2 regions of the Streptomyces sp. NPDC094147 genome follow, and region 2 is predicted to be linked to the other one. Evidence: riboswitches for the same ligand, from Rfam matches in the RefSeq annotation. Region 2 holds a riboswitch; the other holds the start of a gene.
The links. A riboswitch is a leader RNA that binds a small molecule or an ion and turns the genes downstream of it on or off. The one in region 2 is predicted to bind magnesium.

Region 1 (3,611 bases), on a different contig from region 2:
GCAGCAGCCCGGCCAGGGCCGTGGCGAGGCCGGGTCGTGCGGCCCGGGATTGGGCGGGCATGGGGGTTCTCCTCTTGGTGCGTCGGCCGGGGTGGTACTCGTACTCGGCCCGGCCGTCGACAGCAAGCAGCGAGACGCTCATCGTGATCCCGATCTTCGCCTTGCCGCGCTTGCGCTGTCGTCCCGCCACCGTAGCCCCGCTACCAGCCCGACACCGACCCGACACCTGATGGCTGCCTGCCATGTGAGCGCCCCTTGTCCGTGCGGTCTACAAAGAAGTAGGGGACCGTCTGATCCCACCCCACAGTTGTACAGTTGCGCAATGTAGCAATCTTTCCGGCGGACGCATCCCTGACCGTCCCGTCCGGCCATGCAAGAGGAAGGCGGGGACGAGATGTTCCGCAATGCGCTGGAACCGTGGCATCTGCTCATCCTGGTGGTCGTGCTCGTCCTGGTGTTCGGCTCGAAGAAGCTGCCGGACGCCGCCCGAGCACTGGGCAAGTCGATGCGCATCCTCAAGAGTGAGGCCAAGGCCATGAAGGGCGAAGGCGGCACGCCGCCGACGGCATCGCCCGCGCCGGGCCCGGCCGCACCCGAAGCACCACGCACCATCCAGGCCGCACCCGGAGACACCGCCTCTGCCCGCCCTGTCGCAGAAAGCTCCCACGACGCACACTGACCCCTCAGCCAGCGGGTCGCGCACTGGCGCCGTCACGTCCGCGGCACAGCGGCTCGTCCTGCACTCGATGGTCGCGGCAGGGTCACAGTGGACCTCCGGCAGGCAGCCCTGCTCTGCCTCCCTCACCGGGAGCCGACGACCAGACGACCGTCGCGGCAGCCCGAGCCGGAGGGCCACTCACCTCGCGAGACGTACGGCCCTACCGGCAGATGCGCTCCGGCGTCGCGGCCGTCTCACCGGACGGGGCCGGTTTCCCGTTGTCGTTCGGCCCCTTGCAGAAGCCGCCGGACTTGATGAGAACCCGCGTGCCCCTCGGCGACGATCTCCTCGACGGGGGACGGCGGCATCGTTGGCCGCGGGCCCGCAGGCCTCGTGGCCCTCGTGGCCCTCGGCCAGTGCCACCTCCCGTCGCCTGCGCCGCCACCAGGTGACGCGAGTATTGAGCGCGGTGAGCACGACCCACGCCCTCGGTGACGGATGCCGGCTCACCTTCGCCCACATGGCGTGACGTCTCGCGGCGGTTCGGCAAGGGATCACCGGCATGAGGCCGGGCCCGCGTCAAAGGTTCGCCAATTAGTTGCGTCATCGCGCAAGAAGGGGGCTATGCTTCTGGAGGTTTGAAGAGGGCACCTCGTTCGGTGAGGCGTCTGCACGGACACAGGCCACTGACCCCACGACGTCGAGAGACGCCCAGGGTCAGGCCAGGTCTCCCCGACTTAAGGGGTGACCCCAAGTGGCTTCCCCGGCAAGGGGATTACGCCGTGCAGTGCCAAAGCTCTGACGAGTTGGGGTGAACCGGCCATCGGGGCCGGTCCGCTCCTTGCCGCGTCGTCCAGCGCCCACATGCGCTCCGGCCGGAAGGAGGCGAGAGACATGGATTGCAGTTGCAGTAGTCCGGGCCACAGTCGGCCCCGCATCCGATCGACCTCGCCCGTCCTCGGCACGCGATAGCGACACTCTCTACGCACACGTCTCCTCACCCGCACCCGTACGGCCCCGGCCGTCCCGGGCGGCCGGGCTGCTTCGGTGTGCCGTGCGTGACTGCCGCGTGCCCCCAACTCCTCCCCCCACCAGGGGACTTGGGAGCCTCACCATGACCACCGCACCCGCCAGGCCCACCATTCCGGCACCCCGCACCGCACGCACCTGCTCATCGCGATGATCCTCGTCGTCATCACGAGCGTCCAGGTCGCACTCGGCCGGTGAGTCCCGCGCGGGGCGGCGAGCGATGCCGCCCCGCGGGCCGGAGAGCCAGACCACCGTCAACTCCCCTTGGATAAGGGAGGACTCCATGCGTTTCCTTCACCACCTCGCGAAACTGACCGCGCCCGCCGTCCGCCGGGTCGCACCGACGGGATGTGCCTGCCCGTCGCTGCCCCTGACGCTGTTCGACGGCACCACGCGCACCTACCTCCTGGACGACCCGGCCGCCTGTGCCGGACCGCACGCCCGGCACGCCGCCTACCACCCCCGCGTCCACCTCGCCTACCTTCTCGCCCGCCAGGGCCGTGAGGCCCGCTGGCTGGCCCAGTTCACCGATCTGCCACTGGCGGCCGCCCAGCGCATCAGCCGAGCCGCCACCGACACCCCGCCCAACCACCCGTCCCCTTCCGCCCGCGCCCTGCGCCCCGCACGGAGGTGAGTCACCCATGTCCGTCCTGACCGCCATCCACTTCCCCGTCCACCACACCACGCCCCGCAAGCGCGGTGTGCTCCGCGAACGGATCGCCGGCGTTCTGCGGCGGCTCGCCGACAGCCCCGTGGACAGCACCGTCATCCGCGCGGCCCCCGGCCCGGCATCGGCACGAACCCCCTCGGCACGTGCCCGGAGCGGCTCTACCCCGCACGCCCACTGGCACCCCGTCACCGGACCCGACGGCCGACGCCACCTCGAAGCCACCTGGCACTAGGGGGTGTCCGGTGGGTCAGGGTCGGACAGGGCGCGGCGGCTGGTGCGGTGCATCGCAAGGCGTCGGAGCGTTTCGATAGCGGAGCTATCGGGACGTTTCGGCAACGCGGCGAGGTGCCGTGCCAGCCGCCGCGACCCCGGCCATGACCCACCGGACACCCCCTAGGGGGTGTCCGCTCGTGGCGCCGACTTGTGGGGGCGCCGTTTTCCGGACCGCGGGCTCTGACACCGTGCCGACCTGACAGGAGGGGACATGCCCCTGAATTACCGACTGGTCCACCGCGTTCACCACGATCTGCTGACCACGCCCACGGGGTCGCGATGGCGCCGACGGGCCCGGCCCGTACCGCAGTCGCCGTCCCGGCCCGAAGTGGCCGAGCTGCCGAGGGCTCCGGAGTACCGGGCGGGCGGTCTCGTCGTCGACTGCGGAACCCGCCGGGTCTCGGTCGACGGCCGCCAACTGGAGCTCACCTGCATGGAGTTCGAGCTCATCGCCCATTTCGTCGCGCATCCGCACCGCGTGTACACCCGCCGGCAACTGATGGAACTGGTGTGGCAGCAGAGGGCCACGGGCGACATGCGCACCGTCGATGTCCACATCGCCCGCCTGCGCCGCAAACTCGGCCGCGGCCACCGGGCACTGATCCGCACCGTACGGCAGGTCGGCTACGCCTTCGATCCGCCACCCGCTACGGCGTCACCTGCGGCCGAACACTGACTCGGCGCACCGTACGCCGCGGTCTCGCAGCACCTTGCCCGACCGCGGGCGGCCGGCCCGGTGACCGTACGCCGTAGCGGCCACCAGCGGCGTCATCAACACCAGCGGTGCGGAGCCCGCCCCGCACATGACCCACCGGACATCCCTCAGCCCCGCAGGTGAACGGGCAGCGACTCCACGCCGTACACGATCGACAGCTTGCGGAAGGCGAGTTCCTCGGCCGGTACGGCGAGGCGCATCTCGGGGAAGCGGCGGACCAGGGCGGGGAAGGCGGCGCGCAGTTCCATCCGGGCGAGTTCGGCGCC
Region 2 (3,611 bases):
AATTCGCGAAGGCAGAGGCGGAAGCCACCGCCGCAATAGTGCCCCGCAGGAGGGCACCTGGCACTCCCTCTGACCCAGACGCTAAGCCCACACCAGCGAGGCAAAGGGAACCGAGGTTCACGCTCGTCCCCTCAAACCCCTCCGGTAGTCGACTCGCAGCGTGAGCCAGCGATGTCGTGGTGGGAGGGTCGTTGAGGCAGGCCGCCGGACCGGATGTCCGCTAACCAGCGTCTGGGGGACAGACGGGGGACAGAAGGCTACGGACAAAGAGGGAAGGACAAGGGCATGCGAGGACCGGATCTTGGCGTGAGGAGTCCGGCGGCTCCGGATCTGCAGCCGGCGAGTCGGCCCAGCCGTCGGTCTTGACCTGCTGAAACACGGGCGTTTGCCGGGCCGTGCCGCGTACTGACCCGCTTTGCAAGGGTCATGGGGACACGTGCCCGAAGCGAGTAGGTTGACCGCATGAGCAATCTCGATCGCCAGCCCGCGCTCTCCGTCTGCGGCGGACGCGGCTTCGTCGTCGCCGAGCCGGTGCGCGAGCTCCTCTCGCCCCGCACGGTCAAGCTCGGCGAGTCCACCGAGGTGCGCAGGCTGCTGCCGAACCTCGGCCGCCGGATGGTCGGCGCCTGGGCGTTCGTCGATCACTACGGCCCCGACGACATCGCCGACGAACCCGGTATGCAGGTGCCGCCCCACCCGCACATGGGCCTGCAGACCGTCAGCTGGCTGCACCAGGGCGAAGTGCTGCACCGCGACAGCCTGGGCAGCCTCCAGACCGTACGCCCCAGGGAACTCGGCCTGATGACGTCGGGCCGGGCCATCAGCCACTCCGAGGAAACCCCCAAGTCGCACAGCCGGTTCCTGCACGGAGCACAGCTGTGGGTCGCCCTGCCCGACGCCCACCGCGACGTCGAGCCGCACTTCCAGCACCACGCCGAGCTGCCGCACGCCACCGCGCCCGGCGTCGACGCCACGGTGCTCCTGGGCGAGTTCGACGGCGCCACCTCGCCCGGCAGCACCTACACCCCGATCGTCGGCGCCGACCTCGCCCTCACGGCGGGCGCTGAGGCGCGGCTGCCGTTGAACCCCGACTTCGAGTACGCGGTGCTCGCGATGTCCGGCGAGGCCCACGTGGACGACGTACCGGTACTCCCCGGCTCGATGCTCTACCTCGGCTGCGGCCGCACCGAACTCCCGCTCCGCGCCGCCTCCGACGCGGCCGTGATGCTGCTCGGCGGCGAGCCGTTCGAGGAGGAGATCCTGATGTGGTGGAACTTCATCGGCCGTTCGCAGAGGGACATCGAGGAGGCGCGGGAGGCCTGGATGTCGGGCTCGCGCTTCGGTGAGGTGAAGGGGTACGACGGGGGTCCGATCCCGGCCCCCGAGCTGCCGCTGGTGCCGCTGAAGCCGCGAGGGCGGGTGCGCTGACCCGGGACTGCGCCATGGGTGGCGAACGGCCCGCCGCGGCTGCCGCGGTGGGCCGGATCGCGCCACTCGGTTGGCGTGCATCCACGGCTGGGGCGTAGGGTTCGCACCGTTGTTTTCAAGGCACCTCGTTCGGTGAGGCGTCTTCACGGACACAGGCCACTGATCCCACCCGTCGAGAGACGCTCCCGATCAGGCCAGGTCTCCCCGGCTCAAGGGGTGATCCCAAGTGGCTTCCCCCGCAAGGGGATTACGCCGTGGAGTGCCAAAGCTCTGACGAGTTGGGGTGAGCCGGTCTAACGGGTCCGGAGCCCCCTGCCGCGATGCCGGAGCGCCTGCGCTCACGACCCGGGGGAGGCGAGATGGACAGTAGTCCGGGCCACAGTCGGCCCCACCATCCGTGTTCCTCGCCGTCTCTTCGCGGCGCCAGGTAGCCACAGCCACGCGTGACCTGCCCGTCTGCCGCCGACCGTACTCGTGTGCGGACCGGCGGAGCGCGCCCGGTCCCGGCGGCTCGTGTGTCGACGCGCGTCCTGGTGCTGCCCGGTTCCCCGCCGTGTCGGGGCCAGGGGGTGTTCACTCTGTCTGCCAACAATCTGCTCATGACCACATCCGCACGTCTGCGTGACCGTCGGGTCCAGCTCGCACGCCGTGCCACCGCCTCTAAGGCGGTGCGCGGCTCCCTCGTGTCCGTGGCCGGCCTGGTCGGCGGCCCCGTCACCAACCAGGCCGGCGACGACGTCGGACGCGTGGTCGACGTGGTCGCCCGGCTGTACGGCACGGACCCCTATCCGCCGGTGACCGGACTGGTCGTCCGGGTCGGGCGCCGAAGCGCGTTCCTCCAGGTCGACGCCGTCGAAGAGGTCAACGCCGGACAGGTCCGGCTGCGGACCGCACGGATGGACCTGCGCGAGTACGAACGCCGCCCCGGCGAAGTACTGCTGGCCCGCGACGTGCTCGACCACCAACTGGTGGACGTCGACGGCATCCAGGTCACCCGCGCCGCGGACCTCTACCTCGCGCCCCTGGCCGAGCGCATCGTGCTGGTGGGCGTGGACGTCTCGCTGCCCACACTGCTGCGCAGGCTGGGGCCGCGGCGCTGGCAGGCTCGGCCCACCCCGGAGCGGGTGCTGGACTGGCAGGCGGTGGCCCCGTTCGCCGAACACGCCACCGAAGGACCGGCCCAGGTCCACCTGCGCGGCACGCGCTCCTCGCTGCACCAGCTGAGGCCCGCGGACCTGGCCGACGTACTGGAGGACCTGGGCCGCGCCGAGCGACAGCAGCTGCTGGCCTGGCTGGAACCCGGTCACGCTGCTGACGCCCTGGAGGAGATGGAACCCGGCGAACTGGAGAACCTGCTCCGCGAGGCCGGACCCGCCTACGCAGCGCGGATGCTGGGGGAAATGGAACCCGACGAGGCCGTCGACGCACTGCGCGACCTCGGCGCGGACGAGCGCGAGACCCTGCTCGACCAGATGCCCCCGCCCCAGGCCACCGGCCTGCGCGGACTGCTGGCCCGCCCCGAGGACACCGCGGGCGGCGCCATGACCACTCGGCTCGTCACCGCCCTGCGGGAGCACACCGTCGCCCAGGTCCGCGGACAGCTCGCCGAACAGTCCGAGCACCGTACCGAGATCGACGCCGTGGCCGTCCTGGACGGCGACGGTCGGCTGATCGCGGACATCCCGCTGTTCCACCTCACGGTCGCCGAGGACAGCACGACCATGGGCGACGTCGTGGACTGGCTCGCCCAGTTCGGAACGCAGGTCGTCGTCGGCCCCGACACCCCCGTCGACGAGGTGGCCGACCACCTGCTCGCCTCGCGCGCCTCCTCCCTCCTGGTCGTCGACGAGAACGAGAGCCCGCTGGGGCGCATGCTCGCCGACGACATCCTCGACGCCCTCCTGCCCGAACGCGGGCGCCGCCACTTCCGGAGGTTCTTGCAGTGACCCGCGACGCGGACACCTTCACATCGGACACCGCTCCGGACGGCGCGAGGGAGCCCGAACCCAGAAAGGGCTGGAAGCGCATCGCCGCGGTGGCGGCGATCGCCGGCCCCGGACTGGTGGCCGCCAACGCCGGCAACGACGCCGCCGGTATCGCCACCTACGCCTCGGCGGGCTCGCAATTCCTCTACGGCACCCTGTTCTTCATGGTGCTGGTCACGATCGCCCTGGTCATGGTCC

Region 1: it holds a riboswitch for magnesium, as region 2 does, so the genes downstream of both, ACIQ8J_RS35160 (hypothetical protein) here and ACIQ8J_RS22015 (magnesium transporter MgtE N-terminal domain-containing protein) in region 2, are expected to answer to the same signal.

The regions. Positions count from the first base shown of each region.
Region 1 is NZ_JBIWHT010000061.1:152-3,762, forward strand. Features, by position in the region: partial or broken gene ACIQ8J_RS35150 (hypothetical protein) at 1-190, opposite strand, end outside; gene tatA (Sec-independent protein translocase subunit TatA) at 395-679, shown strand; M-box (ykoK) riboswitch at 1,303-1,476, shown strand; gene ACIQ8J_RS35160 (hypothetical protein) at 1,971-2,321, shown strand; gene ACIQ8J_RS35165 (hypothetical protein) at 2,329-2,589, shown strand; gene ACIQ8J_RS35170 (winged helix-turn-helix domain-containing protein) at 2,842-3,306, shown strand; gene ACIQ8J_RS35175 (cytochrome P450) at 3,453-3,611, opposite strand, start outside.
Region 2 is NZ_JBIWHT010000015.1:32,112-35,722, forward strand. Features, by position in the region: gene xerC (tyrosine recombinase XerC) at 1-164, shown strand, start outside; gene ACIQ8J_RS22010 (pirin family protein) at 463-1,428, shown strand; M-box (ykoK) riboswitch at 1,546-1,718, shown strand; gene ACIQ8J_RS22015 (magnesium transporter MgtE N-terminal domain-containing protein) at 2,028-3,374, shown strand; gene ACIQ8J_RS22020 (NRAMP family divalent metal transporter) at 3,371-3,611, shown strand, end outside.